Regions from separate parts of the Comamonas sp. MYb396 genome, predicted to be linked through region 1. Evidence: predicted binding sites of a transcription regulator. Region 1 holds the regulator's gene; each other region holds the start of a gene.
What was found. The regulator NrdR, encoded in region 1, represses ribonucleotide reductase genes. The targets are predictions, from matches to a motif close to CACNANATNTNGTG.
Positions count from the first base shown of each region.

Region 1 (9,874 bases):
CAATGCAGCCATTGGCACATAAAAAAGAGGGAGGCCGGCCCGAGGGAGTCTCTGCGAAACTGCCTGGCCTGCATCCAGGTTGCTATTTTGACCCGGTTTGGCGAGGACTCCAAGCACACGGGCATCGCTATAAGGTAATTCAACCCAAGCATGGCCAAAAACAAAGGGCTGGCGCCCTGCGGCCCAGCCCTTGTTCAATGGCGTGCTAGCGCTCAGCGCGGCGCCAGACTGAGCTCGGCATGCGGCGTCCAGTCCTTGTCCTCGCCAAAGCCTTCGGTCTTGGCATTGCCCAGGAAGAGGCGTTCGAGCTTGACGCCCTTGCTGGCCAGGTAGTCACGCACCGTCACACCCCGGGCCAGCGCCAGCTCGCGCATCGCATTGTCGGGCACGCTGATGCTGGTCAGCAGCAGGGTTTCCATCTCGGCCACCGGGATGTCGCTGGCCATACCGACGAGGTTGCGCGGCTTCTGGATATCGGCACGTTTGTACACCTCCTTGAGCAAGGCGGGGTACTCGGCAGCGCTCACGGCCTGCACGTCTTCGGGTTTGCCACCGGCGCGCACCGCGCTGCGGCGCTTTTGGGCCAGCACCAGGTCGTCGATGCGGGCCTTGCGCCAGCCATCCTTCTCGCGCTCCAGGTCGGCCTGGCCGGCAACGGTCAGCTGCAGCGCCGGCCGGTCTTCCAGCGCCTTGGCCACCTTGTCCAGGCTTTGCTTGCTGTCCGCATCCAGCACCGCACTGCCGGGGGCAAAGGGCACATGGCTGGCTTCGCTGCCACCACCAAAGGCGCCCGAGAGCAGCGCAAACGGCGAGGTCACCGCCTTCATGATCAGGTTGCCAATCACCTTGAAGATGATCGGCGCCAGGCGGAACTGCGGATCGTTGAGCGAGCCGCTGATGGGCAGGTCCAGGTCGATCACGCCATTGCGGTCAGCCAGCAAGGCCACAGCCAGCTTGACCGGCAGGCTCGCTGGCGCGCCCTGCACCGCATCGCCAAAGGTCAGCTGGTTGAGCACCAGCTTGTTGCTGGCCGTCAGCAGGCCCTCGGGCGTCACGTCGTACTGCACGTCCACACTCATCTTGCCGCGCTCGATACCGTGGCCGGCGTACTTGATGCTGTAGGGCGTCAGCGGCGACAGCTCCAGATCGCGCACCTTGCCATGGATATTGAGCGCCAGCGGCTTGACCAGCGGGTTGAGCTTGCCGGTGATCTCCAGCGACGCGGTGCCTTCTGCCTTGCCGCGCAGCTCCAGCTCGGCCAGTTGCAGCTGGCCGGCCGTTGGCTCGGACGAGAACGCACCCATGCGCCCGGCGAGCTCGGACAGGTCGGCCGAGTAGTTGGGCCGCACAAACTGGTCGCTGAACTTGACGGTACCGCCGGCGAGCGTGATCGGGCCCATGTCGATGATCGGCCCCGTGGCGGGTTCGGGGCTGGTGGGCGCAGCCGGTGGGCTGACCGCTGCAGCACCCGATGCCTCGACCACCACGCCTTCGGATGGCGCGGCCGCATCGCCAGCGCCCGCAGCACTGCTGCCGCCCAGGTCCTGCAGATTGAGCTTGCCGTTCTCCTGCACCACGAGGCGCGCATAAAAGTCGGTCAAGGCCGTCTCGCCCACTTGCACTTTCATGCGCTGGCCCGGCACCATGTCCACGGCCAGGGCGCGCAGGCTCAGCAGCTTCCAGTTCAGCAGGTCATCGCCCGCCCCCATCAACCCAATGCCCAAGGTACCGGTACCCCGGTTGGCAGCAGCTGCAGCCGCCTTGCGGCCAGTCTCGCTCGCGCCATTGCCGTCGTCGTCGCCAGCATCATCACCGCTGGCCGGCGCTGCGGCGGCCAACAGGGGTCGCACGCGCACATCGTCCAGCCCGGCATCGCCCTTGACATGCAGCACCGGCCCCTTGTCCGATTGGGCATAGTCCACCGTGCCCCGGAAATTGGCATCCGCCCGTACCAGGCGCACCGGCAGCAGGGCCGCCGCATAGGGCTCAAAGGCGTGGATGGGCAGCTGGCTCACATTCAGGCGCCCCACGGCCGACACCGGCGTCAGGCCCAGGCTGCCGTCATAGGCGATGCGGCCGGGCTCGGCGCGGCCGCTGCCAATCCGGCCTGAGAGCTTGAGCGGCGAGGGCTTGGCCTTGGTCGCCAGCGGCGCATAGTCGCGCAGCTCCAGATCCCAGCCGGTCAGGCGAAAGGCGACCTTGCGGGCGGTCGATTCATCCTGGAAGGCCAGCTGGGCACCCTTGATGGCGACCAGGTCCAGCTGCACATCCCAGGGTTTGCTGGCTGCGCTCGTCGATGCCGGCTTGCGACCATCGGCTTTGCGGGCCTGCGAGGCCACCAGCCAGTCCTCAAACATCATGCGCCCGTCCTTGGCGCGCGAGACACCGAGCACCGGCTCGACCAGTTGCACCGAACCGAGCTTGACCTGCTGGGCTTCGGTATCCAGCACGGCATCCTTGACCAGCAGCTGGCGCAGCTCCAGCAGGTTGTTCTTGCCTTTGAGGCCGATAGCAGGGCCATGGGGCGGCGCGCAGTTGGCCTTGCTGTTGCACTGCAGGGCCACGTCCGACACGCGCATCTGCGCCAGCGCCACCTTGAGCGCCGTGCCCTGGCGGCTCAGGTGCATCTCGCTGTCGATCGTGCCCAGCAGGCCCGGCTCGATCACCCCGGTCAAATAAGAAGCCCCCAGCTGCAGCGGCAGGCCCGTGGTGCTCACATCCACCTCGGCCATCTGGTCGGTCGCCTTGCCCGAAAACACCAGGCGGCCGGTAGACGGCACACCCTGGGCACCCGACAGCCCCGACGAACCCTCAAAACTGAAAGGTTCCTTGAAGGGCCAGGCAATCTGCTGGGCCTCCATGCTGAAATAATCGAGCTGTACGCGCGCAGGCAGCGGCACGCTTTCATCGACCCAAACCCCCTTGAGGCGGCTGAGCTTGAGCGCATCGACCCGCACCGACCAGGCAGCTTGGCCGCTGCTGGCTTGGCCTATGGATGCGCCAGTTTCGGCAGCGACTGCCTGAGAGTCCGCGTTGTCGACCTTGTCACCCTTGTCGTCCTTGACTTCGGGGCTTGCACCATCTGCACTGACCACAGAGGTTGCAGGCTCCGCCTTGTCTGCGGTGGCAGCGGTGTCTGTGGACTTGGCGGCTTGTCCACCCTCTTCAGCCCGGCGCGGTATTGCCTGGCCCTGGGCATCGAGCAGGCTCAGCTGGCCATTCTTGCCCCGCTTGAGCGACAGCTGCGCGCCATCGAGCGCCAGCTGGGCGATATGCACCTGCCCCAGCAAGGGCTGCACATCGGCCAGCTGCACATCCAGCCGCTCCCAGCCCAGCAATTCACCGCCGGCCGCGTCGTGCAGCTGCACAGCGCTGGCATGCACCTCGCCGCTCAGGCGCACCTGCGTCTTGTCCTGCTGCTCAAAGGCCAGTGCCAGGTCGGCATTGAGCACGCCAGCCACCAGCTTGACGGGCAAGGACGCGGGGATATAGGCCAGGTAGGGCTGGAGATCGAGGTCCTTGATCGCAAACTTGGCCTCGGCCTTGCGGTCATCGGCAAAGGGCGTGGCCTCGGCATGGCTGGCAAACTGGCTGCCATTGAGCACAAAGGCCAGTTGGGGCAGCACCTTGATCTCGCGCTTGGATTCGAGGTTGCTCAGAAAAGGAATGCCCAGCTGCAGGCCCTGGAGTTCATGGGTCTGGCCCACCGTGTCGTCGCGGAAGGCCACCTGCCCCTCTTTGAGCTCGATGTTGTAGAGCGCAAAGTGCGCCGTCTTGCCGTCATCGGGCGGCGGCTCAGGGCTGCGCAGCTTTTGCAGAATGTCGTCAAAATCAAATTTCCCGGGAGCGGTCTGCGCGATGCGCAGCACGGGCTTGTCCACCTGGATGGCATCGAGCACCGGTGCGAGCCTGAACACCGACTGGATATCGGCATCCACATAGATGCGCTCGACCGCCAGCATCGCCGCGCTGTCTGCCTGGGGCCCGGCGATCTGCAGATCGCGCACGGTCAGCTCCAGCGACCAGGGCATGAACTCCACCGCCCCGATATGCACCGCCCGCCCGAGTTTTTCCGTGCCCAGCTTCTCTCCCTGGGTGCGCAGCAGCCAGGGCAGCAGCAGCCACGACAGCGCCCACAGCAGCAGCAGCGCCAGCAGGCACCATCCCAGCCGGCGCAACCAGCGCATCGCGACGACCTTTTTCTTGTTTGCTTCTTGCGTTTCGCTCACGGCGATGATCCTCACTCAGAGTCAGTACGGCCCGCCCCATGGTATCCATGGCTGCGATGGCAGGCCCAAGATCCATTGTGCACAAATAAGCCGCTGTGGCGGCGCTGGCTTAGCACACAAAAGCGGCATCTGTCGCTGGTTCACAATCGTTCAAATCCTGCAGGCTGCCCCAGGAAACGGTGTGCCTCTCTATATATAGAGGAAAAACGCAGTTTCTATGGCGGCACCCCCTGCGGTAGCGGCACGGCCAGGGCTAAAGGCAGCAGGGGGCGATGCCGCGATGCAAGGATCCAACAGCCTGATCGGGCATTCGCCCGTCCGCCCGCCTCAAACACCGCGATGCTTTTCACACTGCGGCATGCAAAACCGCAGCGTGGAGCCGCAAAAACACAACGCCAGGTCCTGCTTTTTTGCGTCCACCGATATTCTACCCGGGTATAAATGCCAAAAACCTGATGTAGCCATGGGTTATTGGCTGTTTTATCCTGGTTTTTATACAGTTTTTTGGCCTTTTCATGTGAAATTTGTGTAGGCGCAGATGACCGCATGATGACCAAGACCTGCCCGCCCAAATCAGGCCAGCGTTTTGCGCGGCCCGCAACGGTTCTGTGCGCCTATGCGCAGGCGGCACCCAGGCACCGCCCTGGGCTGCAAAAGCGCAAATGGGGCTGCGCGCTACACCAAAAACAGAGCACAACAGCCGCGCAGCATTTGATAAAGATTGACTTTTTGCTGCATCCTTTATATCAATCAATGTATTTAAAAGATTAAATACAAGCTATTCAACCCATAAAACCGGGTCCCCGACAGGGCACCGATCCGGTGCTTTTTCTGCCTGCCATCCCCGCTGCAGGGCTGGCTGCCGCCCCTGCCCGGATCCGGCCCTGCAGCAGCCCGCTATACACGTTTTTTTATTACTTTTTTTTCTCATTTTCCAATTCAATAGTGTTGACTGAGTATTAAGCAAGCTTCTAGAATTCAGCCCATTGCATTGATTGCTGATTTTTTAGTCAACACCCCTCACGGTGTTTTGATCGTAGCCCCTGACACGCAAGAGCGTGCTTGAAACGACAAAGGGCCGTCTGCAACGCAGACAGCCTGCCGGAGACCACACAGGACAGTGTGGCTCCACCCTGCCAGACCCCAGCCCGGTGCACTATCCGCCGGGCTATTTGTTGGAGGTGGCGGGACTTAGAAAGGAAAAATCCCTATGACGGCTCCCGCGCAAGTGGATGCCGGTGCGCGCTCATTGAGCGCCACCATCAGCCGTGGTCTGATGACCATGGCACACAACAGTTTTGCTTTGATCGGTCTGGTGGTGGCGTTCTGCGCCCTCACCCTGGTGTCGCGCGACGATCTGCGCCACGCCGGCGAGGCGCAATTGCGCAGCTGGCTGCAGGCTCGCACCCATGCACCTGCCGTTGACCTGGCAGGTGCCGATGCCGACGCATCCACTGGCGACGATGCCGCCATGGTGGCTGCCGTGGACCGTGCCACCGCCAGCAACCCCCAGCAATTGCCCCGCAACCAGGCCAATGTGGCCTATTGGCTGGCCAAGAAATACCGCGTGGCGCCTGAGCCCCTGGCCGTGCTCGTCTCCGAAGCCTACCTCGTGGGCAAGGAAACCAAGCTGGACCCCACCCTGATCCTGGCGATCATGGCCGTGGAGTCGAGCTTCAACCCCTTTGCCCAAAGCTCGGTGGGTGCGCAAGGCCTGATGCAGGTGATGACCAAGATCCACACCGACAAGTACGAGCACTTTGGCGGCCACTTTGCGGCCTTTGACCCGGTGACCAACTTGCGCGTGGGCGTCAAGGTGCTGCAAGAATGCATCGAGCGCGCCGGCTCGCTTGAAGGCGGCCTCAAATACTATGTGGGCGCAGCCAACCTGCCGACCGACGGTGGCTACGCTGCCAAGGTGATGGCCGAGCACTTCCGCATCAAGCAAGTGGCCGAAGGCCGCAGCAACACGCCCAAGGCGCCGGTGGCCCCCGCTGCCAAGCCTTCGCTGTCGGCCCAGGCGGATACGCCCGCCGCAGCCGGCACCGTGGCCGACAAGGCCAAGGCCGCCAGCAACAGCGCAGCTGCAGGCAACGCTTCTGAAACCGTGGCCCTGGCCGACAAGCAAGCCGCGCTGCCAGCAGCGGCCAAGGCCGAGGCCACCGCCGTGGCCATGGGTTCCTGACCAGCCCCCCGGCTCGTCGCCCTCTTCGCACAAGCACCCAGCCGGGTGCTTTTGTTTTTTCTGGCCCTGGCGCAGCTTCCCGGAACCGGTTTTTATCCAGACGTGGCGATAAACCCATTGCCCCAGGCCGGTGCAGCCTCGGCTACACTAGCCGGGTACGCGACTGGCGATAGACATCTGTATGACCGGATTGTTGACGTGGAATGCAGGCCCGGCCTGCAGCAACCACCGGGGAGCGTACCGTGCAGTGCCAGGGCGAGCGCATCGCCCCCCGCACCCGCCACGTGTTAGCCGTGCGCCTGGGCAGCCCCTGTTTTCGCCAACCTCACTGTTGGCAGGCAGGGCTCACTTCTGACTCCAACGACCGCCATGTACCAACGTAACATCCTTGTCGAACAGACCGACGCAGAACTCTTTGCTGCCATCCAGGCCGAAAACCAGCGCCAAGAGCAGCACATCGAGCTGATCGCCAGCGAAAACTATGCCTCCCCCGCCGTGATGTGGGCCCAGGGCACCCAACTGACCAACAAGTACGCCGAAGGCTACCCCGGCAAGCGCTACTACGGCGGCTGCGAATTTGTCGATATCGCCGAGCAGCTGGCCATCGACCGCGTCAAGCAACTGTTCGGCGCTGATGCTGCCAATGTGCAGCCCCATTGCGGCGCATCGGCCAATGAAGCGGCTTTCCTGGCTTTCCTCAAGCCCGGCGACACCATCATGGGCATGAGCCTGGCCGAAGGCGGTCACCTGACCCATGGCATGCCGCTCAATATCTCCGGCAAGTGGTTCAACGTCGTCTCCTACGGCCTGAACGAGAAGGAAGAGCTGGACTACGACGCCATGGAAAAGAAGGCGCACGAGACCAAGCCCAAGCTGATCATCGCCGGCGCATCGGCCTACTCGCTGGAAATCGACTTTGCCCGCTTTGCCAAGGTGGCCAAGGATGTGGGCGCGATCTTCATGGTCGACATGGCCCACTACGCCGGTCTGATCGCCGCTGGCGAATACCCCAACCCCGTGCCCCACGCCGACGTGGTGACCACGACCACCCACAAGAGCCTGCGCGGCCCCCGTGGCGGCGTGATCCTGATGAAGGCCGAGCACGAAAAGGCCATCAACTCGGCCGTGTTCCCCGGCCTGCAAGGCGGCCCGCTGATGCACGTGATCGCAGCCAAGGCCGTGGCCTTCAAGGAAGCGCTGACGCCTGAGTTCAAGCAGTATGCCCAGCAGGTCAAGACCAACGCCCGCATCGTGGCCGAGACCCTGACCGAGCGCGGCCTGCGCATCATCTCCGGCGGCACCCAAAGCCACGTGATGCTGGTGGACCTGCGCGCCAAGGGCATCACCGGCAAGGAAGCCGAAGCCGTGCTGGGCGCTGCCCACATGACGATCAACAAGAACTCCATCCCCAACGACCCGGAAAAGCCGATGGTCACCAGCGGTATCCGTATCGGTACGCCCGCGATGACCACCCGTGGTTTCAAGGACGAAGAGGCGCGCCTGACCGCCAACCTGATCGCCGACGTGCTGGACAACCCACGGGACGAGGCCAACATCGCTGCCGTGCGCGCCAAGGTCAATGCCCTGACCGCACGCTTCCCCGTCTACCGCTGATCTGACCTGCGCCCGCGCCTATGAAATGCCCCTTCTGCAGCCATCCCGATACCCAGGTGGTGGAGACCCGTGTTGCAGAAGACGGCGGCTTTGTACGGCGCAGGCGCCAGTGCGGCAACTGCGAAAAGCGCTTCACCACCTATGAGCGGCCCGAAGTCAGCCTGCCGGTCATCGTCAAAAAGGACGGCCGGCGCATCGACTACGACCGCAGCAAGCTGCGCGGCTCATTCAGCCTGGCGCTGCGCAAGCGCCCGGTCCCCATCGACAAGGTGGACCTGGCGCTCGAGCATGTCGAGGACAAGCTGCGCACCTTGGGTGCGCGTGAGGTGCAGACGCATTTGATCGGCGAGCTGGTCATGGCCGAGCTGCAAAAGCTCGACAAGGTGGCCTACATCCGCTATGCCAGCGTCTACCGCAGCTTCGAAGACATTGACCAGTTCAAGTCCATCGTCGACGAGGTGACGACCCCGCCGCCCGAGCCCAAGAAAGACAGCGCCCGTAAAAAGGACTGAGGCACAAAAAAATGCGAACCCCTGGGTTCGCATTTTTCTTTGGGAGCCGGCCACCGAGCCTGCCCGGGCTGCGCCTTGTCAGTCTTGCGGCGCCTCGGCGGCAATCGGCCCCACCGCCTGCACCACATCGCTGTTCTGGGCGCGGTGGCGCAGCGCATGGTCCATCAGCACCATGGCCAGCAAGGCCTCGGCAATCGGTGCGGCGCGGATGCCCACGCAGGGGTCGTGCCGGCCCTTGGTGATGACCTCGGTGCTCTTGCCTTCGGTGTCGATGGACTCGCGCGGGCTGATGATCGAGCTGGTGGGCTTGATGGCGATGCGGATCTCGATGTCCTGGCCGGTGCTGATGCCGCCCAGAATGCCGCCGGCATTGTTGCTGCGAAAGCCCTGGGGGCTGAGCGAGTCGCCATGCGTGGTGCCGCGCTGGGCCACGCTGTCAAAACCGGCACCAATCTCGACGGCCTTGACGGCATTGAGCCCCATCATCGCGTAGGCGATGTCGGCGTCGAGCTTGTCATACAGCGGCTCGCCCAGGCCCACGGGTACGCCGCTGGCCTGCACGCGGATCAGCGCGCCGCAGGAGTCGCCCGCCTTGCGTAGCGCATCCATATAGTCTTCATAGCGGGTCACATCGGCCACCGGCGCAAAAAACGGGTTGTTGGGCACATGGGCCCAGTCCTCAAAAGGCAGGGCCACCTCGCCCACCTGCAGCATGCAGGCGCGGAACGCGGTACCGAACTTCTCTTTGAGCCACTTTTTGGCCACGGCGCCAGCGGCCACCGTGGGCGCCGTCAGGCGGGCCGAGGAGCGGCCGCCACCACGCGGGTCGCGGATACCGTACTTGTGCCAGTAGGCATAGTCGGCATGGCCGGGGCGAAAGCTCTGCGCAATATTGGAGTAGTCCTTGCTGCGCTGGTCGGTATTGCGGATCAGCAGCGCAATCGGCGTGCCCGTCGTCTTGCCCTCGTAGACGCCCGAGAGGATCTCCACGCTGTCGGGCTCATTGCGCTGGGTGACAAACTTGCTGGTGCCGGGGCGGCGGCGGTCCAGGTCCTGCTGGATATCTGCCTCGCTCAACGCCATGCCCGGTGGGCAGCCGTCAATCACGCAGCCAATCGCCGGGCCATGGGATTCGCCAAAGTTGGTAACAGTAAATAAGGTGCCGAAGGTATTGCCGCTCATAGCCCGCCATTATCACTGATGCCGGTGCCCCACGCAGCCCTGCAGGGCTCACCAGCGGGGCTGGTCACCCCCAGGCGGTTGGCCGGCGTGTGGCCAGCCGCCGGGCAGGCCCTGCAGCACGGCGCTGTGGCGCACCGCACGCAGGCGGCCAA
Region 1 is NZ_JBBGYU010000001.1:618,706-628,579, forward strand. It holds gene WH265_RS02945 (DUF748 domain-containing protein) at 213-4,229, opposite strand; gene WH265_RS02950 (hypothetical protein) at 4,776-5,000, shown strand; gene WH265_RS02955 (lytic transglycosylase domain-containing protein) at 5,440-6,414, shown strand; ZMP/ZTP riboswitch at 6,564-6,726, shown strand; gene glyA (serine hydroxymethyltransferase) at 6,784-8,028, shown strand; gene nrdR (transcriptional regulator NrdR) at 8,049-8,540, shown strand; gene aroC (chorismate synthase) at 8,619-9,722, opposite strand; gene WH265_RS02975 (CoA transferase) at 9,771-9,874, opposite strand, start outside.

Region 2 (9,874 bases), on a different contig from region 1:
CCCATCGAGCCGACCATCGAAAAGCACCTGTTCGAGCCCTTCTTCTCGTCCGAGAGCCGATCGAGCGGCCTGGGCCTGTACATCTGCCGCGAGCTGTGCACCCGCCATGGCGCTATGATCCGCTACGAAAGGCAGAGCACAGCGCTGCCCGAGCTGGCACAGGGCAATGCCTTTATTGTGCAGTTTCGCAGGGCCGCCAGCCCCGCGCATCCCCAGCAGACTGATTTGATCCACCAGGCATGAGTTTTGAAAACACCACTGTTCTGGTCGTGGACGATGAGCCCGACCTCAGAACCCTTTATGAGCTGACCTTGCTGCGCGAAGGCTACCGGGTCTACACGGCCGGCTCGGTGCAGGAAGCCCGCGCCCAGCTGCAGCAGCGCCGCTTCGAGATCCTGATCACCGATATGCGCCTGCCCGATGGCCTGGGCATGGAGCTGCTGCAGGACCTGCGCAGCCAGGGCCGCAGCGAGCGCGCCATCGTCATGACCGCCTATGGCTCGGCCGACAATGCCGTCGCGGCCCTGCGCGAAGGCGCGTTTGACTACCTGACCAAGCCAGTGGACCTCAAGCAGTTTCGCCAGGTGGTGGCCTCTGCCAGCCAGGGGCTGCAGGATGCCGCTGCGCTGGCCCTGGCGCAGCCCGCGTCTCAAGCGGCGCCGCAGCCGGGCACGCCCGCGCGGTCAGCCCTCCCGGCCCAGCGCGAATTGATCGGCCCGTCCCTTGTGATGCAGCAGGTGCGCGAGCGCATTGCCAAGGTGGCCGGCAGCATGGCGCCCATTCTGGTGCGCGGCGAATCGGGCACCGGCAAGGAGCTGGTGGCCCAGTCCTTGCACCGCAACAGCCAGCGGGCCAGCGGGCCGATGGTGGCCGTCAACTGCGGCGCCATCCCCGAGAACCTGCTCGAAGCGGAGTTCTTTGGTGCCCGCAAAGGCGCCTACACCGGCGCCAACCAGGACCGCGAAGGCTTTTTCCAGGCCGCCCATGGTGGCACCCTCTTCCTTGATGAAATCGGCGAGCTGCCGCTGTCGATGCAGGCCAAGCTCTTGCGTGCGATCCAGGAGCGCAAGGTGCGGCCCCTGGGCTCGCAACAGGAAGAAGCGGTCGATGTGCGCATCGTCAGCGCCACCCACCGCGATCTGGCGACCGATGTGCAGACCGGGCGCTTTCGCCAGGACTTGTACTACCGGCTCAACGTCATTGACATCTTCATCCCGCCGCTGCGCGAGCGCCGCGAAGATGTGCCCGCGCTGTGCCAGGCGCTGCTCGAGCGCATCGCCAGCGAGAGCGGCCAGCCGGTGCCCCAGCTCAGCGCCCAGGCGCTGCACACCTTGGCGGGCCACGCGCTGCCGGGCAATGTGCGCGAGCTGGAAAACCTGTTGCTGCGCTCGGTCGCCTTGAGCGATGGCGCTTTTCTCGATGTGGAGCCGGCCCGGGCTGGTGCCACGCCTCCCGTGCCCGCGCAGAGCCAGGCAGCAGAGCCGGCACCGGCCTATGTACGGCCCAGCGCGCCGCTGGCGCCGCTCCAGCCACAGGCTGCGGCCATGGCCCCCAGCAGCCTCCAGCGCTTTGCGCCGCCACAGGATCTGCCCGCCGATCTGCAGGCCTGGCTCGATGGCATCGAGCGCGACATCCTCGTGCGTGCGCTGCAGGAGTTTGGCTTTAACCGCACCGCTGCGGCCAACCGCCTGGGCATCAGCCTGCGCCAGATCCGCTACCGCATGGAGCGGCTGCAGATCCATGACCCCAGCGATGGGATGCAGCCCTAGGGCCCGCCGCCATGCCCCACGACCTGCCCGAGACACCGCCTGGCGCGCACCCCCACGCTGCGCCTCATGCCAATATGCACGCCACCAGCGCGCCGCAGGCAGCGCTCTGGCAAGACGGCTGGCTGCGCACGGCCACGCACTGCCCCTCGCCCAATTTCGGCCCCCGGCCTGAGGGGGCATGCACCGATCTGGTGGTCGTCCACTCGATCAGCCTGCCGCCGGGCATCTACGGCACGGGGGATGTGCAGCGCCTCTTTACCAACCAGCTCGACTGGGATGCCCACCCCTATTTCCAGAGCATCCGGGGCCTGCAGGTGTCCTCGCATTTCTTCATCACGCGCCAAGGCCTGGTGTGGCAGTTTGTCAGCGCCGACCAGCGCGCCTGGCATGCCGGCCAATCGTTCTGGCGCGGCAGGCCGCGCTGCAATGACGACTCCATCGGCATCGAGCTCGAAGGCCTGGAGGGCGAGACTTTCGAGCCCGCCCAGTACGAGAGCCTGGTGCAGCTGTGCCAGCAGATCCGCGCGCAGTATGCGATCGCCTATATTGCCGGCCATGAGCACATTGCGCCGGGCCGCAAGAACGACCCGGGTCCCGGCTTTCTCTGGCCCCAGCTGCAGCAGGATCTGGCCTGGCCGCGATCGATGTTTCCCGCATCGCTCGGCCTCTAAATCGGGCTATAGCCCAAGCCTCTAAGAACCTGTTCAAAGCCGCCTGCATCTGCCCGGCATCCCCTTTCATTCGCATGCAATGAAAGGCATGTACGCCACAAAAAACACGGCAATTTTCCACATTTGAAAAAAATTTTTTCAGATGCAATGCCTATGTTTTACGCAGGCTCTGCAACGCAGATGGCGCAGAAACACACACACAGCGGTGGTTTGCAGGCGCAAACCACCACGCCATGCGCAGTTGCCGCCGTTTTGCTGCGCAGCATGGTCATCAGCACTACACACAAAGCCTGCAATGCGCCATACACTACAGGTAGTGTCCAGCGCTTAATAAAACACTACATGTAGTGTGAGGTGGTTGCCGGCGGCTCAGTGGTACCGGTATGCCCAGCGCTGTTTCTCCGGCTTTTCATGCACCACAGAGAGGACATCATGAGCGCTGCTTCGCTTTCCGAGCATCGGTCCGCACCGGCCGCCAGCTCGCGCACCCTGGATGGATTTACCGTACTGCCGGACTACCAGATCATGCGGCGCAATGGAGCAGTCGTCCCTTTCGAGCCCCCCAAGATCACCACCGCCATCATGAAAGCCTTTCTGGCCGTGCATGGCAGCCAGGGCTCGGCATCGGCCAGCGTGCGCGAAGTGGTCGAGAACCTGACCCACACGGTGGTGCGTGCGCTGATGCGCTCGCGCCCGGGCGGCGGCACCTTCCATATCGAAGATGTGCAGGACCAGGTCGAGCTGGGCCTGATGCGCGGCGGCAACCATGAGGTGGCACGTGCCTATGTGCTGTACCGCGAGCGCCGCAACCAGGAGCGCGCCCAGCTCCAGGCCCAGCACACGCCCGCCCATGCCAGCTTGCATGTGCAGGACCGGGGCCAGCAGGTGCTGCTCGATGTCAAAAAGCTCCATGACCGAATTGCCGCAGCCTGCCAGGGCCTGGGCCAGGATGTCGACCCCGCGCCCATCTTGAGCGAAACCCTGCGCAACCTCTATGACGGCGTCCACATGGACGAGGTGTTCAAGGCCTCCATCCTCGCCGCCCGCACCTTGATCGAAAAAGACCCGGACTACAGCTTTGTCACCGCGCGCCTGCTGCTGCACACCATCACGCGCGAGGTGATGGGCCAGGACGTCAGCAGTGCCGACATGGGCGCGGCCTACCGCAGCAGCTTCCCCGGCTTTGTCGCGCAAGGGGTGGAGCACGAACTGCTCGCCCCCGAGATGCTGGACTTTGACCTGCCGCGCCTGGCCGCCGCCCTCCAGCCCGAGCGCGACCTGCAGTTTGACTACCTGGGTCTGCAGACGCTGTATGACCGCTATTTTCTGCATGTAGGCCAGCAGCGCATCGAGCTGCCCCAGGCCTTCTTCATGCGCGTGGCCATGGGCCTGGCGCTGAAGGAGGACGACCGCAATGCAAGGGCCATCGCGTTCTATGACCTGCTCTCGTCCTTCGACTTCATGTCGTCCACACCCACCCTGTTCAACAGCGGCACCCTGCGCTCGCAGCTGTCGTCCTGCTACCTGACCACGGTGGCCGATGACCTGGGCGGCATCTACGATGCAATCCGCGAAAATGCCTTGCTGTCCAAGTTTGCCGGTGGCCTGGGCAATGACTGGACGCCGGTGCGTGCGATGGGCGCCCGCATCAAGGGCACCAATGGCGAATCGCAAGGCGTGGTGCCTTTTCTCAAAGTGGTCAACGACACGGCCGTGGCAGTCAACCAGGGCGGCAAGCGCAAGGGCGCCGTCTGCGCCTATCTGGAAACCTGGCACCTGGACATTGAGGAGTTTCTGGAGCTGCGCAAGAACACCGGCGATGACCGCCGCCGCACCCATGACATGAACACCGCCCACTGGATCCCCGATCTGTTCATGCAACGGGTCATGGAAAAAGGCCTGTGGACCTTGTTCTCCCCCTCCGATGTGCCCGATCTGCATGACCGCTTTGGCCAGGACTTTGAGCGGGCCTATACCGCCTACGAGGCCAAGGCCGCCAGCGGCGAGCTGGCGCTGAGCAAGACCGTGCCCGCGGTCGATCTGTGGCGCAAGATGCTGTCGATGCTGTTCGAGACCGGCCACCCCTGGATCACCTTCAAGGATGCCTGCAACCTGCGCTCGCCCCAGCAGCATGCCGGCGTCGTGCACTCGTCCAACCTCTGCACCGAGATCACGCTCAACACCAGCGACACGGAAACCGCCGTCTGCAACCTGGGCTCGGTCAACCTGGCGCGCCACTTGAAGGACGACGGCCAAGGCGGCCTCGCGCTCGACCATGACAAGCTCAAGCGCACCATCACGACGGCCATGCGCATGCTCGACAACGTCATCGACATCAACTACTACGCGGTGGGCAAGGCACGCGACTCCAACCTGCGCCACCGCCCGGTGGGCCTGGGCATCATGGCCTTCCAGGACAGCCTCTACCAATTGCACATCCCCTACGCCAGCGATGCGGCCCTGCAGTTTGCCGACAGCTCGATGGAGGCGGTCTGCTACTACGCCTACTGGGCATCGACCGAGCTGGCGCGCGAGCGCGGTGTCTACAGCAGCTACCCCGGCTCGCTGTGGAGCCAAGGCATTTTGCCGCTGGACACGCTGGACCTGCTTGCCCAGTCGCGCGGCCAGGCCGGCTATGTGCAGGTCGACCGCAGCATGCAGCTAGACTGGGAGGCACTGCGCCGCAAGATCGCGCAGGACGGCATGCGCAACTCCAACTGCGTGGCCATTGCGCCCACGGCCACGATCTCCAATATCGTCGGTGTCGATGCCTCGATCGAGCCCTCGTTTGGCAACCTCTCGGTCAAGTCCAACCTCTCGGGCGAGTTCACCGTGATCAACCAGTACCTGGTGCGCGACCTCAAAGCGCTGGGCCTGTGGGACGATGTGATGGTCATGGACCTCAAGCATTTCGATGGCTCGCTGCGCCCCATCGACCGCGTGCCCCATGCACTCAAGGCGCTGTACGCCACCGCCTTTGAAGTCGATCCGGTCTGGTTGGTGGAAGCGGCCTCGCGGCGCCAGAAATGGATAGACCAGGCGCAAAGCCTCAATATCTATATGGCAGGGGCCTCGGGCAAGAAGCTCGACGACGCCTACAAGCTTGCCTGGGTGCGCGGCCTCAAGACCACCTACTACCTGCGCACCACCAGCGCCACGCAGGCCGAGAAATCCACCATCCAAAGCCGCGTGCTCAATGCCGTGCCCAGCAGCCATGCCTCGCCCGTTGCCCAGGCTGTCGCCAACGCCGCCGCTGCTGCATCGCAGTTCGCCGCGCCCGGCACCGACATTCGCTTTTGCGCCATCGATGACCCCGGCTGCGAAGCCTGCCAGTAGACCACGCGGACCGACTGAACCGGACCGCAGCAGCGGCCACCACCAGGAGCATTCATCCATGCTGAGCTTTGAAGAAGATTCGATGGACGCGCTGGCCACACCAGCCGCGCCGGCCACCACGGCGGCCTCGCCCTCTGCATCGCCTGCCGCATCCCCAGCCGCCACATTCAAGCGCGTCAATGCCGCCGACAAGCGCATCATCAACGCCAAGACCGATGTCAACCAGCTGGTGCCCTTCAAGTACAAATGGGCCTGGGAGAAATACCTGGCCACCTGCGCCAACCACTGGATGCCCCAAGAGGTCAACATGACGCGCGACATCGCGCTGTGGAAATCGCCCCATGGCCTGACCGAAGACGAGCGCCGCATCGTCAAGCGCAACCTGGGCTTTTTCGTCACCGCCGATTCGCTGGCAGCCAACAATATTGTGTTGGGCACCTACCGCCATATCACCGCGCCGGAGTGCCGCCAGTTTCTGCTGCGCCAGGCCTTTGAGGAAGCCATCCACACGCATGCCTACCAGTACATTGTGGAGTCGCTGGGCCTGGATGAGGCCGAGATCTTCAACGCCTACAACGAGGTCCCCTCGATCCGCAACAAGGATGCGTTTCTGATCCCCTTCATCGAGGCGATCATGGACCCCAGCTTCCAGACCGGCACGCCGCAGACCGACCAGACCTTGCTCAAGAGCCTGATCGTTTTTGCCTGCCTGATGGAGGGCCTGTTCTTCTATGTCGGCTTCACGCAGATCCTGGCGCTGGGCCGCCAGAACAAGATGACGGGCGCAGCCGAGCAGTACCAGTACATCCTGCGCGACGAGTCCATGCACTGCAACTTCGGCATCGACCTGATCAACCAGCTCAAGCTGGAGAACCCGCAGCTGTGGACCGCCGCGTTCAAGGACGAGATCAAGGCCTTGTTTATTCAAGCAGTCGAACTTGAATATCAATATGCCGAAGACACGATGCCCAGAGGTGTGCTGGGCATGAACGCATCGATGTTCAAAGGCTACCTGCGCTACATCGCCAACCGCCGCGCAACGCAGATCGGCCTTGAAGCTTTGTACCCCAACGAGGACAACCCTTTCCCGTGGATGAGCGAGATGATCGACCTGAAAAAGGAGCGAAATTTCTTCGAGACACGGGTCATCGAATACCAGTCCGGTGGCGCGCTTTCCTGGGATTGACGCCGACCTTGATGTGCAAACCCCGTCAGAATGTGGTTTTCCTGAGAGAAAACTGTGAAATTTGGCGTCTTTATTGAGGTTTGCACTATGCCAGTTGCTAGCAGCTGATGCACAATTCAGTTTGCTATCAAAACTTCGTGTCGAATTCAATCAGGCATGAAGTCTGCTTTCTAAATTGACCCGAAGGAGAAGAGCATGGCAACGTCCAAAGCAAGCAAGAAAACTGCTGACACCAAGGCAACTGCCAAGAAGGCAGTTGCAACCAAGGCAGCCGCCCCCAAGGCAGCTGCAAAGCCCAAGGCCGCTGCCAAGCCAGCCGCCACCAAGGCAGCTGCAAAGCCTGCTGCCAAGGCCGTCGCCAAAAAGGCCGCTGCTAAGCCAGCCGCCAAGAAGGCCGCCGCCAAGCCCGCAACCAAATCCACCGCAGCTGCCAAGACTGCCGTGAAGAAGGCTGCCGCTCCTGCCAAGAAGGCCGCTGCTCCTGCGAAGAAGGCTGCCGCTCCCGCCAAGAAGGCCGCCGCTCCAGCCAAGAAGGCCGCTGCTCCTGCGAAGAAGGCTGCAGCTCCTGCCAAGAAGGCTGCAGCTCCTGCCAAGAAGGCCGCTGCTCCTGCCAAGAAGGCTGCAGCTCCTGCGAAGAAGGCTGCTGCTCCAGCTAAGAAGGCTGCTGCTCCTGCGAAGAAGGCCGCTGCTCCAGCTAAGAAGGCTGCAGCTCCTGCGAAGAAGGCTGCCGCTCCTGCGAAGAAGGCTGCCGCTCCTGCGAAGAAGGCTGCCGCTCCTGCGAAGAAGGCTGCCGCTCCTGCCAAGAAGGCCGCTGCTCCTGCGAAGAAGGCTGCTGCTCCAGCTAAGAAGGCTGCCGCTCCTGCGAAGAAGGCCGCTGCTCCAGCCAAGAAGGCTGCCGCTCCTGCCAAGGCTCCAGCACCCGCCAAGAAGGCCGCTGCTCCTGCCAAGGCCCCTGCTGCTGCCAAGGCTCCAGCACCTGCGAAGAAGGCTGCTCCCGCCAAGAAGGCTGCCGCTCCTGCCAAGGCCCCTGCTGCTGCTGCGCCTGCTGCTGCAGAGCCTGTCAAGACCGTGCTCAGCACCAATGCTGCTTGGCCTTTCCCCACCAACAGCCGCCCACAATAAGACCACCAAGCCGGGCAACCTGCCCGGGTGCCGCAAGGCACCGCTTGGTCACCAAGGCAACGCGATGCGTTGCCTTTTTTCTTGTCTGTCGTGCGGCGCTTTTCATGTCTGGCTACAAGGCCTCCCAAATGCCAGACAATACGGGCTCATGAATGATGCCCTTCTTCCCACACCGCCAGCCAGCGCGCATGCAGCCACTGCCGCGATGGCACGCAAACCCAGTGCCGCCCGTCTGCGCAAGATTGACATGATCCTGGGCTCGGCAGAGCGGCATTTCGCATTGCTGGGTTTTGAAGGTGCACCGCTGGAGCAGATCGCGCAGGACGCAGGCTTTAGCCGCCACAACCTGCTGTACTACTACCCCAGCAAAGAGGCGCTGTACCAGGCGGTGCTGGCCTCGGTGATCGATGACTGGCTGGGCCATATGACGGGCCTGTCCAAGGACGGCGAGCCGGCCCAGCAGATCCGCCAGTACATCCGCGAGAAATTCGAGTTTGCGCGCACCCGCCCTTATGGCAGCCAGCTGTTCACCAAGGAGATGATTGCCGGCGCGCCGTTTGCGGCCTCTGCGGTGCGCGAGCGCATCGCACCGTTGCTGGCAGCCAATGTGGCAGCGTTTGCGCATTGGGCCGAACAAGGCCGGATCGCGCCCGTCAATTTCCAGCACCTGATGTTCAGCATCTGGGCCATCACCCAAGGCTATGTCGACCAGCAAACCCAGTTTGCGCTGCTGCAGAACAAGGCCGCACTGGACGCAGGTGACTTCGCCCAGGCCGAGGCCTTGCTGGTGCAGATGCTGTCGGCCACGCTCAAGATCGAACTGCCCGATTGAGCAAGGACCTGCGGCCCCTGGTGCAGCGCTTGTCCCCCGTGCTGCATGTCGCATTTGCCTGTACATATCCAAATTTGATAGCAACATTCCAAGCATCCATCGATGCTTGCGCAAATCCAGTGCTGAGGGATCGCGATCCGACAGCACAGCCCCCTGGATTTTTTAGCCCCCGCAGTCTTGAACTGTCATCAAATGACCTTATTATTAGCACTCGAAGGGGTAGAGTGCTAAAACCACCACTTCTCAGAAATTTTTGCGTATTTGGCGCGGCATCTGCCGGGCCATCTTTCATCAAAACCTGGTATTGATATTGAAGGAGTTGTTATGAACCTGCGTCCTCTGCACGATCGCGTGATCGTTAAGCGTCTGGAAAACGAAACCAAGACCGCTTCGGGCATCTACATCCCCGACAACGCTGCTGAAAAGCCAGACCAAGGCGAAGTGCTGGCCGTTGGCCCAGGCAAGAAGAACGACAAGGGCGAGTCCATCACCCTGGGCGTGAAGGTCGGCGACCGCGTGCTGTTCGGCAAGTACTCCGGCCAATCGGTCAAGGTGGACGGCAATGAACTGCTGGTGATGAAAGAAGAAGACCTCTTCGCCGTCGTCGAGAAATAAAGCTACTGCGCAGGTGCCAGGCGTCGTTGCGCGGTGCTCGCAATCCTCACGTACCCAAGTACGTTCCGGTTGCTGCGCTCCATGCGCCTAGCCTGACACCTGCTCGCTACGCTTTCTCTCCCGAGCATTCATTCTCATTTCAAGTTTTCAAGTATTTAGGAGCCAAAAATGGCAGCAAAAGACGTAGTATTCGGCGGTGAAGCACGTGCACGCATGGTTGAAGGCGTGAACATTCTGGCTAACGCCGTCAAGGTGACCCTGGGCCCTAAGGGCCGTAACGTGGTGCTCGAGCGTTCGTTCGGCGCCCCTACCGTGACCAAGGACGGTGTGTCCGTGGCCAAGG
Region 2 is NZ_JBBGYU010000002.1:742,234-752,107, forward strand. It holds gene WH265_RS07510 (ATP-binding protein) at 1-243, shown strand, start outside; gene WH265_RS07515 (sigma-54-dependent transcriptional regulator) at 240-1,769, shown strand; gene ampD (1,6-anhydro-N-acetylmuramyl-L-alanine amidase AmpD) at 1,844-2,440, shown strand; gene WH265_RS07525 (ribonucleoside-diphosphate reductase subunit alpha) at 2,873-5,776, shown strand; gene WH265_RS07530 (ribonucleotide-diphosphate reductase subunit beta) at 5,835-6,962, shown strand; gene WH265_RS07535 (hypothetical protein) at 7,158-8,084, shown strand; gene WH265_RS07540 (TetR family transcriptional regulator C-terminal domain-containing protein) at 8,233-8,916, shown strand; gene WH265_RS07545 (co-chaperone GroES) at 9,241-9,531, shown strand; gene groL (chaperonin GroEL) at 9,700-9,874, shown strand, end outside.
Region 2: the regulator NrdR is predicted to act here: its motif matches at 2,777-2,790, upstream of WH265_RS07525 (ribonucleoside-diphosphate reductase subunit alpha).

Region 3 (9,874 bases), 600 kb from region 1:
GATTCTGCGCGGCTCAATTCGGTGTTTGCGTTTCCGCTCTCGGGCCGGGCACCGTTTGCGCTGCACTGGGAGGACTTTGAGCGCTACTACGACAAGATGACCGCCACCGGCGTGATCCACAGCATGAAGGACTTCTACTGGGATATCCGGCCCAAGCCCGAGTTTGGTACGGTGGAGGTGCGGGTGTTTGACACGCCGCTGTCCATCGAGCGCGCCGTGGCGCTGGCCGCTTATGTGCAGGCGCTGGGCGCCTGGTTCCTGGCCGAGGAGCCGTTCGAGCCCAGCGAGGATGACTACCTGGTCTACACCTATAACCGCTTCCAGGCCTGCCGTTTTGGCCTTGAAGGCGCCTATGTGGACCCGGCAACCAGCGAATCCTTTGGGTTACGCGAGCATATCTTGCTCACCTTGCAGCGTATCCAGTCCTATGTGCCCGAGAACAGCAAGGAGGCCTTGCAGCAGCTGCGCAAGACCGTCAACGAAGGCGTCAACGATGCGAGCCGCCTGCGCGAAGCCTATGCGCAGGCCCAGCAGCTCCCTGAGGTGGTGCGGCAGTCGACCTTGCGCTTCCGATACTGAAAAACCGCCCGTTAAATCCACCGGCTTGAAGGCGATCCGGGGCTGGCCTGCATTACAGTGCATGGGCCAGCCATTCTTTTTGCCTTCACCCGTGTCTGAAAAAACTCTGCTGCTCATCCAGGTCGGCACACCGCCCGACGACATCCGTGCCCAGGTCGGCGATTTGCCGCTGTGGTTCTCTACCGTTCTTGCCGCTGGGCCTGCCTTCAAGGTGGTGCGGGTGTTTGAGGGCGAGCCCTTGCCGCCGCATGATGCACACAGTGCTGCGATCATCACCGGCTCCTGGGCCATGGTGACGGACCTGCTGCCCTGGAGCGAGGCGACCGCCCAATGGATACGGGAGGCGATGGCGCGTGACATGCCGCTATTTGGCATTTGCTATGGCCACCAGCTGATGGCCCATGCGCTGGGTGGCCGGGTGGACTACCACCCGCAAGGCCGCGAGATGGGTTGCCTGGATATTGCGCTGCTGCCAGGCGCAGAGCACGAGGCCTTGCTCGCCGGCTCTGGCCCGCACTTCAAAGCCAACCTGACCCATATGCAGACGGTGCTGGAGCTGCCGCCCGGCGCCCGGGTGCTGGCCCGCTCGGCCCATGATCCGCACCAGGTCGTGCGCTATGGGCACCATGCGGTGTCCACCCAGTTCCATCCGGAGTTCAGTCCGGCGGTGGCTGCCGCCTGCATCGCGCTGCGCGCGCAGGTGCTGCAATCTGAAGGTTTTGACCCGGCGGCGATGCTGGAGCAGCTGAGCGACACGCCCGTGCCCGAGCAGATGCTGCAGCGCTTTGTGGCCGCCTATGCCGGCCAGCCAGCAGCTGCACCGGCGCTGCAAGCGGCCCAGGTGCCTCAGGCGGAGACGATCTTGACGGTATAGCCCTTGCCGGAGGCGATCACCTCCAGCAGGCGGTCGATATTGGGGTGCGCGCCGGGGCGGGCCTTGGCGTCGTCCGTGTGCTCGGCAAAGATCGTGAGGCCTTCTTCGGCCGCTGCCACATTGATGCCGCCATGCTTGGCTGCCAGCGCGTTGTAGACCTTGACCGAACCGGCTTTGCCCGGTGCATTGGGAATGGTGGCCGCCACCTGGCCATCGGCAGCGATCAGTTGCAGCTCGGCGATATGGTCGATGGAGGGCAGGGACTGGAGGTTGTCAGCAAAAGCCATGGGGATTCCTGGGCGCAGAAGTGATATCAAAAAAATAGCTGCCGGTGCTTATTGCATGGGCAGCTCACGGGTTTTGTATTATGCAACAGCGCTTGCCGCCAACGGGGGCAGGGCAGTGCTGGCAACGCTCCTCGCGCGCATTAGCCCTGGGCCTTCACCAGGCCCATGATAAAGCGCCAATGCACCTCATCCACCGGCGTGATCGACAGGCGATTGCCTTTTTGCAACACGCGCATGTCTTGCAGCTCTGGGTACTGGCGCAGTGCAGCCACCGAGATGGGCACGATCCTGCGCAGGGCCTGCACATCGAGCATCAACCAGCGCGGGGCCTCCGGCTTGGACTTGGGGTCATAGTATTTGGACTGCGGGTCAAACTGGCTGGTATCGGGCCGCAGCCGGCCTGCAATGCGGGCGATGCCGTAAATACCGGGCTCGGTGCAGCTCGAATGCCAGTACAGCACACCGTCACCCACCTGCATGTCATCGCGCATGAAGTTGCGCGCCTGGTAATTGCGCACCCCATCCCAGGCAATGGTGGCATCAGGGGCGCTGAGCGCATGGTCGATCGCATATTCGTCCGGCTCGTTTTTCATCAGCCAGTAGCGGGGGGATGCAGCGTTCATGGTGTTCGTTGGTGACGGGGTGGGAGCCATTGGGTGGCACGGCCTGGAGCCAGCCGCGCATGCATGCGCCATGCTAAACGATGCGCCGGCGCTGCTGCTGCCCGCACAGCCATGCGGCTCTGCGGATCACCGGCGGCGTTTATACGAGACAAGCCACAGCGGAATTGGCGGCAACATAGTACAATAGAGAGCTTTGCAAGCTTTTATAGCTTGGAGGCGCTCGCTGCCCTGGCAGCTGCGCCGTCAATATTGTGTGGGATGCTGGCTGTTGCGCCCCGTTGTCGGGCTGGCAGATATCCGCTTGGTTGCCTTGCAGGCCCTTGCCCCTCTTGGGTGGCGAGAGTTGGCAAGGCCCTCCCGAACCATGGAGAGAGCCACCGCTTGTTGGTGGCACTGAGAACAGCATGGCGAACCGGTTTCGCACATGCACCACTAGACAAGGATTCGTCGACTTATATGGCTAAAGAAGAACTGATTGAGATGCAAGGCTCCGTGACCGAAGTGCTGCCCGATTCGCGCTTTCGCGTGAAGCTGGACAACGGCCACGAGCTGATCGCTTACACAGGCGGCAAAATGCGCAAGCACCACATTCGCATTCTGGCCGGTGACAAGGTGTCGCTGGAGATGTCGCCCTACGATCTGAGCAAGGGCCGCATCACTTTCCGTCACCTGCCTGGCCGTGGCCCGGCACCGACCCAACAACGTTAACCGCATGGGTGGTGGCCGCTGTAAAAAAATCGTCAAATACGAAATGCAGCTGCCCAAACCCTGGTTACAATAACGGCTTAGTCGGAGCGTAGCGCAGCCTGGTAGCGCATCTGCTTTGGGAGCAGAGGGTCGCGAGTTCGAATCCCGCCGCTCCGACCATTCCATTTAAAAACCTGTTGCATGCAAATGCAGCAGGTTTTTTGTTTTGGCGATTCTTGGCAATTTGCGATATGGCGCGGTTTATTCTGATGGAGTGCCGGCAAGCATCTTTCACATTCTGCTTCATGCATGGCGCTTGGCACGGCCCTCCCGTTTTTGCTGCGCAGCGGGCAGGGCGGCTGTCTCGCCAACCGCCCCAGCAGATGAAAAGTTGTCAAAGTAATCATTTTTCGCCGGAAGTGGCTCCGGCTCGATATACAATAGCGGCTTAGTCGGAGCGTAGCGCAGCCTGGTAGCGCATCTGCTTTGGGAGCAGAGGGTCGTGAGTTCGAATCCCACCGCTCCGACCATCCTTATCGAAACCTGTTGCACGCAAGTGCAGCAGGTTTTTCGTTTGGGCGCTGCTGCAAAAGGGCGAAGTACCGCCCGCCATTCAGCTTGGTCTATGGCTTGATGGGCCAGGCAATCAACCAGATGGTGATCGCCATCAACATGGGGGGATGATGCCCCTCTTCATCACCGGGAATGTGCCCACCCGGATACATATATTTACCGGCTCCCTGCGCGTTGATTTTGCTGCATTCTTCGCTGAAACAGCCAGTGCCTAGCAGAAATCGGGCCTGATTTTCTGCTGCCAAGAACGCTACAGGTAGCGTACACTCAAGCCCATAGACACCATATGTAGTGTCCACCGCTTCCCCCACAGGTTTATTGATGCTGGTCTCGCGCCAGCCAAAACGCGCCAGCCATGCCTGGCGCGTTTTGGCGCGGGACTGCCGCGTCTTGCGCCCGTGGTCCTGCGTTTTTTATCCCATTAGAAACATCGCAAATGAACCAGACAAGCACTATGAGAGTCACCAAGCGTGACGGTCGCGTTGAGCCTATCGACCTCGACAAAATCCACCGGGTGATTGACTGGGCGGCCAAAGGCCTGAGCAATGTGTCGGTCTCACAGATCGAGCTGCAGTCGCATATCCAGTTTTATGACGGCATCCGCACCGATGCGATCCATGAAACCATCATCAAGTCTGCGGCCGACCTGATCTCCGAAGACGCACCGGACTACCAGTACGTGGCAGCGCGCCTGGCGATCTTCCACCTGCGCAAGATCGCCTTTGGCCAGTTCGAGCCGCCCCATTTGTACGACCATGTGCAAAAGCTCACCGAGCTCAAGAAGTACGACCCGCACCTGCTGGCCGACTACAGCCGCGAAGAGTACGACGAGATCAATGCTTTCATCGACCACTGGCGCGATATGGACTTCTCCTACGCAGCCGTCAAGCAGCTCGAGGGCAAGTACCTGGTGCAAAACCGGGTGACCAAGCGCATCTACGAAAGCCCGCAGATCCTCTACGTGCTGGTGGCGATGAGCCTGTTTGCCAAGTACCCGGCCGACCGCCGTCTGCAGTACATCAAGCGCTTCTATGACGCCGTCTCGCGCTTCAAGATTTCGCTGCCCACGCCCATCATGTCGGGCGTGCGCACACCGCTGCGCCAGTTCAGCTCCTGCGTGCTGATCGAGTGCGATGACAGCCTCGACAGCATCAACGCCACCACCAGCGCGATTGTGAAGTACGTCTCGCAGCGCGCCGGTATCGGCATCAACGGTGGCCGCATCCGCGCGCTGGGCAGCGAGATCCGTGGCGGCGAGGCGCAGCACACCGGCTGCCTGCCTTTCTTCAAGATGTTCCAGTCGGCCGTCAAGTCCTGCTCGCAGGGCGGCGTGCGCGGTGGTGCCGCCACCTTGTTCTACCCGCTGTGGCACCTGGAAGCCGAGTCGCTGCTGGTGCTCAAGAACAACCGCGGCGTCGAGGAAAACCGCATCCGCCATCTGGACTACGGTATCCAGATCAACCGCATGCTCTACCAGCGCCTGATCAAGGGCCAGAGCATCAGCCTGTTCTCGCCCCATGATGTGCCCGGTCTGTACGAGGCCTTCTTTGCCGACCAGAACAAGTTCGAAGAGCTGTACGTCAAGTACGAGGCCGACGAATCCATCCGCAAGCGCACCCTGCCAGCGGTGGAGCTGTTCTCGCTGATGATGCAGGAGCGCGCCAGCACCGGCCGTATCTACATCCAGAACGTGGACCACTGCAACACCCACAGCCCGTTCAACCCGGCCGTCGCTCCTGTGCGCCAGTCGAACCTGTGCATGGAAATCCTGCTGCCCACCAGCCCGCTCGAAGACATCAAGGACGAGAACGGCGAAATTGCGCTCTGCACCCTGTCCGCCTTCAACCTGGGCGCGCTCGAATCGACCGATGAGCTCGAAGAGCTGGCCGACCTGATCGTGCGTGCACTCGATGCCCTGCTGGACTACCAGGACTACCCGGTGGCCGCTGCCCGCATTGCGACCGAAAAGCGCCGCTCGCTGGGCGTGGGCGTGATCAACTACGCCTACTACCTGGCCAAGAACGGCGTGCGCTACTCCGACGGCTCGGCCAATGGCCTGACCCACCGCACCTTCGAAGCCATCCAGTACTACCTGCTCAAGGCCTCGGTGCAGCTGTCGCGCGAGTTCGGCCCTTGCACCGCTTTTGCCGAGACCAACTACGCGGCCGGCATCCTGCCGATCGACACCTACAAGAAGGACATCGACGCGCTGACCGATGAGCCCCTGCACCTCGACTGGGAAACCCTGCGCGCCGAGATCAAGACCCACGGCCTGCGCAACTCGACCTTGACGGCGCTGATGCCATCCGAGACCTCCAGCCAGATCGCCAACGCGACCAATGGCATCGAGCCTCCACGCGGCTTTGTCTCGGTCAAGCAGTCCAAGGACGGTATCCTGCGCCAGGTGGTGCCGGAGATCGATCGCCTGAAGGGCCAGTACGAACTGCTCTGGCAAATGCCCAACAACGATGGCTACTTGAAGCTCGTAGGCCTGATGCAGAAGTTCGTCGACCAATCCATCTCGGCCAACACCAACTACGACCCCCAGCGCTTTGCCGATGGCAAGGTGCCGATGCAGCAACTGCTCAAGGACCTGCTGCAGGCCTACAAGTTTGGTGTCAAGACCCTGTACTACCACAACACCCGTGACGGTGCCGAAGACATGCAGGGCGCAGCGGCAGAAGACGACTGCGCCAGCGGCGCCTGCAAGATCTAAGCGGAGAGAAGGCGATGGCATACAGCACCTTCTCCAAGGTCGACAATGACCAGCTCAAGGAACCGATGTTCTTTGGCAATTCGGTCAATGTCGCCCGCTACGACCAGCAGAAGTACCCGATCTTCGAGAAGCTGATCGAAAAGCAGCTCTCGTTTTTCTGGCGCCCTGAGGAAGTGGACATCACGCAGGACCGGATTGACTACCAGAACCTGCCCGACCATGAAAAACACATCTTCATCAGCAACCTGAAGTACCAGACGCTGCTCGACTCCATCCAGGGGCGCAGCCCCAACATGGCCTTCCTGCCGCTGGTGTCGCTGCCCGAGCTGGAGACCTGGATCGAGACCTGGGCGTTCTCCGAGACCATCCACTCGCGCTCGTACACGCACATCCTGCGCAACATCGTCAATGATCCCTCGGTGATCTTTGACGACATCATGCGCAACGAGAGCATCAAGCTGCGCGCGGGCGATATCTCGTCCTACTATGACGACCTGATCCGTGATGCGATGCTGCACGCCCAGTTGGGTGCAGGCAGCCACACGATCAATGGCGTGGTGCACCAGATCGATGTGTACCAGCTCAAGAAGAAGATGTACCTGTGCCTGATGAATGTGAACATTCTGGAGGCCATCCGCTTTTATGTGAGCTTTGCCTGCTCTTTCGCGTTTGCCGAGCGCAAGCTGATGGAGGGCAATGCCAAGATCATCCGCCTGATTGCCCGCGATGAGGCGCTGCACCTGACCGGCACCCAGCACTTGCTCAACATCATGCGCTCGGGCCAGGACGATCCGGACTTTGCCAAGATCGCCAAGGAGACCGAGCAGGAATGCTTTGAGATGTTCAAGACCGCGGCGATGCAGGAAAAGCAGTGGGCCGAGTACCTGTTCCGCGACGGCTCGATGATTGGCCTCAACAAGGACATCCTGAGCCAGTATGTGGAGTACATCACCAATATCCGCATGTCGGCGATCGGCCTCAAGCCCGCGTTCGAGAACGCCAAGAGCAACCCGATCCCCTGGATCAACACCTGGCTGTCGTCCGACACCGTGCAGGTGGCCCCGCAAGAGGTGGAGCTGAGCTCCTACCTGGTGGGCCAGATCAACGCCGAAGTCTCGCTCGATGACCTGAGCGGAATCGAGTTGTGACCACCGTCAGCACCACGGACACCCTTATACGCGTGCTGCCAGGGGAGACCCTGCTCGAAGCGCTGGAGCGCACGGGCCACGATGTGGAGTACCAGTGCCGTGGTGGCTATTGCGGCAGCTGCCGCCTCACCTTGGTGGAGGGCGAAGTCGTCTACACCCAGGAGCCGCTGGCCTTTGTCGGGCCCAATGAGGTGGTTCCCTGCTGCTGCGTGGTCAAGACCCCCATCAAGGTGGAATGCAGCCTGCGGCAAGTGGAAACCAGCGCCGATGACAAGAGCCAACTGGCGCTGGATTTGTAATTCTTCTGCCGTTCTGCGCACAGGCCCCAAGCTTTGCTTGGGGCTTTTTTTATGTCTGCATCCGGTGCCTGAATGCGGTCTATCGCTAAGGCCTGGCGCGCCTATAGCCTCGCATTTTTTGCTGTCCTTCCAAGCTTTACACAAGCATCTCTTGGCGGCTTTACAGCACCTGTCCGCCCTGATTGGTGCAAGCCGCCGCCGCATGGTGCAGCACTGGGCAGTGCTGGTGCATGGGCCACCAAAATCAACGAATTTTTGCACTGTCGCCGTGCAGCGCCACCGGGTTAGCGCGTAATGGTTTTTACCCGCGAAGCACAGCTTGTGCCCGCCCTCGAATTTGTTGTTTGCGCCGGCTGGGCGATCACTTGATCATCGCTGCCAGGTCAGAGCTTCTGATCCACACAGCTTGCATGATTCGGAGATACCAGATGGCAACAAGCCAAGTCATACGCGCCGGGGCAGACATCGGCGGCACTTTCACAGATATCGCGCTCGAGGTCGATGGCGTCCTGTTCAGCGAGAAGGTCCTGACGGACTATGAAAAACCCGAGCGCGCCATCGTCACCGGCCTCAAACAGGCGGCAGCCCAGGCAGGCATTGCGCCAGCGCAGATCGGCACGGTGATCCACGGCACGACCCTGGCCACCAACTCGCTGATTGAGCGGCGCGGCGCCAAGACCGCCTTCATCACCAGCGAAGGTTTTCGCGATGTGATCGAGATGCGCAACGAGGGCCGTTTTGAGCAGTACGACCTGGCCATCCAGCTGCCCGCGCCGCTGATTGCCCGCAACCACCGCTATACCGTGCAAGGCCGGCTCGATGCCAAGGGCCAGGAGCTGCAGCCGCTCGACGAGGCACAGCTGCAGGACGTGATCGCCCAACTGCGCCGGGGCGAGTACGACAGCGTGGCCGTGGGCCTGATGCACAGCTACAAGAACCCGGTCCATGAAAAGCGGGTGCGCGCGCTGATTGTAGAGGCGCTGCCCCAGCTGTCGGTGTCCATCTCCAGCGAGGTCTCGCCGCAGATCCGCGAGTTCGAGCGTTTCAACACCGTCTGCGCCAATGCCTATGTGAAGCCGCTGATGTCCTCCTACCTGCAGCGCCTGGCCCAGGCCTTGGTGGAAGAGGGCATGCATTGCCCGCTCTACCTGATCCACTCGGGCGGCGGGCTGATGTCGCTGGCCAATGCGGCCGAGTTCCCGGTGCGCCTGCTCGAATCCGGCCCGGCCGGTGGCGCCATCTACGCCAGCGATTTTGCGGCCAAGTACGGCCAGGACAAGGTGGTGTCTTTTGACATGGGCGGCACCACCGCCAAGATCTGCCTCATCGACCAGCATGTGCCCAAGACGGCGCGCGTGTTTGAAGTGGCGCGCAGCTACCGCTTCAAAAAGGGCAGCGGCATGCCGATCTCCATCCCCGTCATCGAGATGATCGAGATCGGCGCGGGTGGTGGCTCCATCGCCCATGTGGACGACATGCGCCAGGTGCGTGTGGGGCCGGAGAGCGCGGGCTCCGAGCCCGGCCCGGCCAGCTACGGCCGGGGCGGCGCGCGCCCCACGGTGACCGATGCCGACTTGCTGCTGCACAAGCTGGACCCGGCACGCTTTGCCGGCGGCAGCATGCGGCTGAACATGCCTGCCGCGCAAGATGCGATGGCCACCCATGTCGGCCAGGCGCAAGGCCTGGACGCTGTGCGTGCGGCCTACGCCGTGGCCGAAGTGGTGGACGAGAACATGGCCAATGCCGCGCGCATGCATGCCGTGGAGTCTGGCCAGGACCTGGAGGCCTACACGATGATCGCCTACGGCGGTGCAGCGCCGTTGCATGCGGTGCGGCTGTGTGAAAAGCTGGGCATCCATCGCCTGCTGATCCCGACGGGCGCCGGCGTGGGCTCGGCCATCGGCTTTTTGCGCGCCCCCTTTGCCTATGAATCGCTGCGCAGCTCGGTGATGCGCATGAGCCAGTTCGATGGCGAATCTGTCAACCAGATGCTGCGCGAGATGGAAGTCGAGGTGAGCGCCTTTTTGCACGACACCGGCTACGACGGCGAAACCGTCAAGGAGCTGCGCGCCTTTATGCGCTACTGCG
Region 3 is NZ_JBBGYU010000001.1:23,107-32,980, reverse strand. It holds gene WH265_RS00145 (YbdK family carboxylate-amine ligase) at 1-579, shown strand, start outside; gene WH265_RS00140 (glutamine amidotransferase) at 671-1,453, shown strand; gene WH265_RS00135 (DUF2322 family protein) at 1,426-1,740, opposite strand; gene WH265_RS00130 (EVE domain-containing protein) at 1,881-2,363, opposite strand; gene infA (translation initiation factor IF-1) at 2,820-3,071, shown strand; tRNA gene WH265_RS00120 (tRNA-Pro) at 3,154-3,230, shown strand; tRNA gene WH265_RS00115 (tRNA-Pro) at 3,504-3,580, shown strand; gene WH265_RS00110 (hypothetical protein) at 3,674-3,868, opposite strand; gene nrdA (class 1a ribonucleoside-diphosphate reductase subunit alpha) at 4,078-6,339, shown strand; gene nrdB (class Ia ribonucleoside-diphosphate reductase subunit beta) at 6,354-7,487, shown strand; gene yfaE (class I ribonucleotide reductase maintenance protein YfaE) at 7,484-7,786, shown strand; gene WH265_RS00090 (hydantoinase/oxoprolinase family protein) at 8,215-9,874, shown strand, end outside.
Region 3: the regulator NrdR is predicted to act here: its motif matches at 3,904-3,917, upstream of nrdA (class 1a ribonucleoside-diphosphate reductase subunit alpha).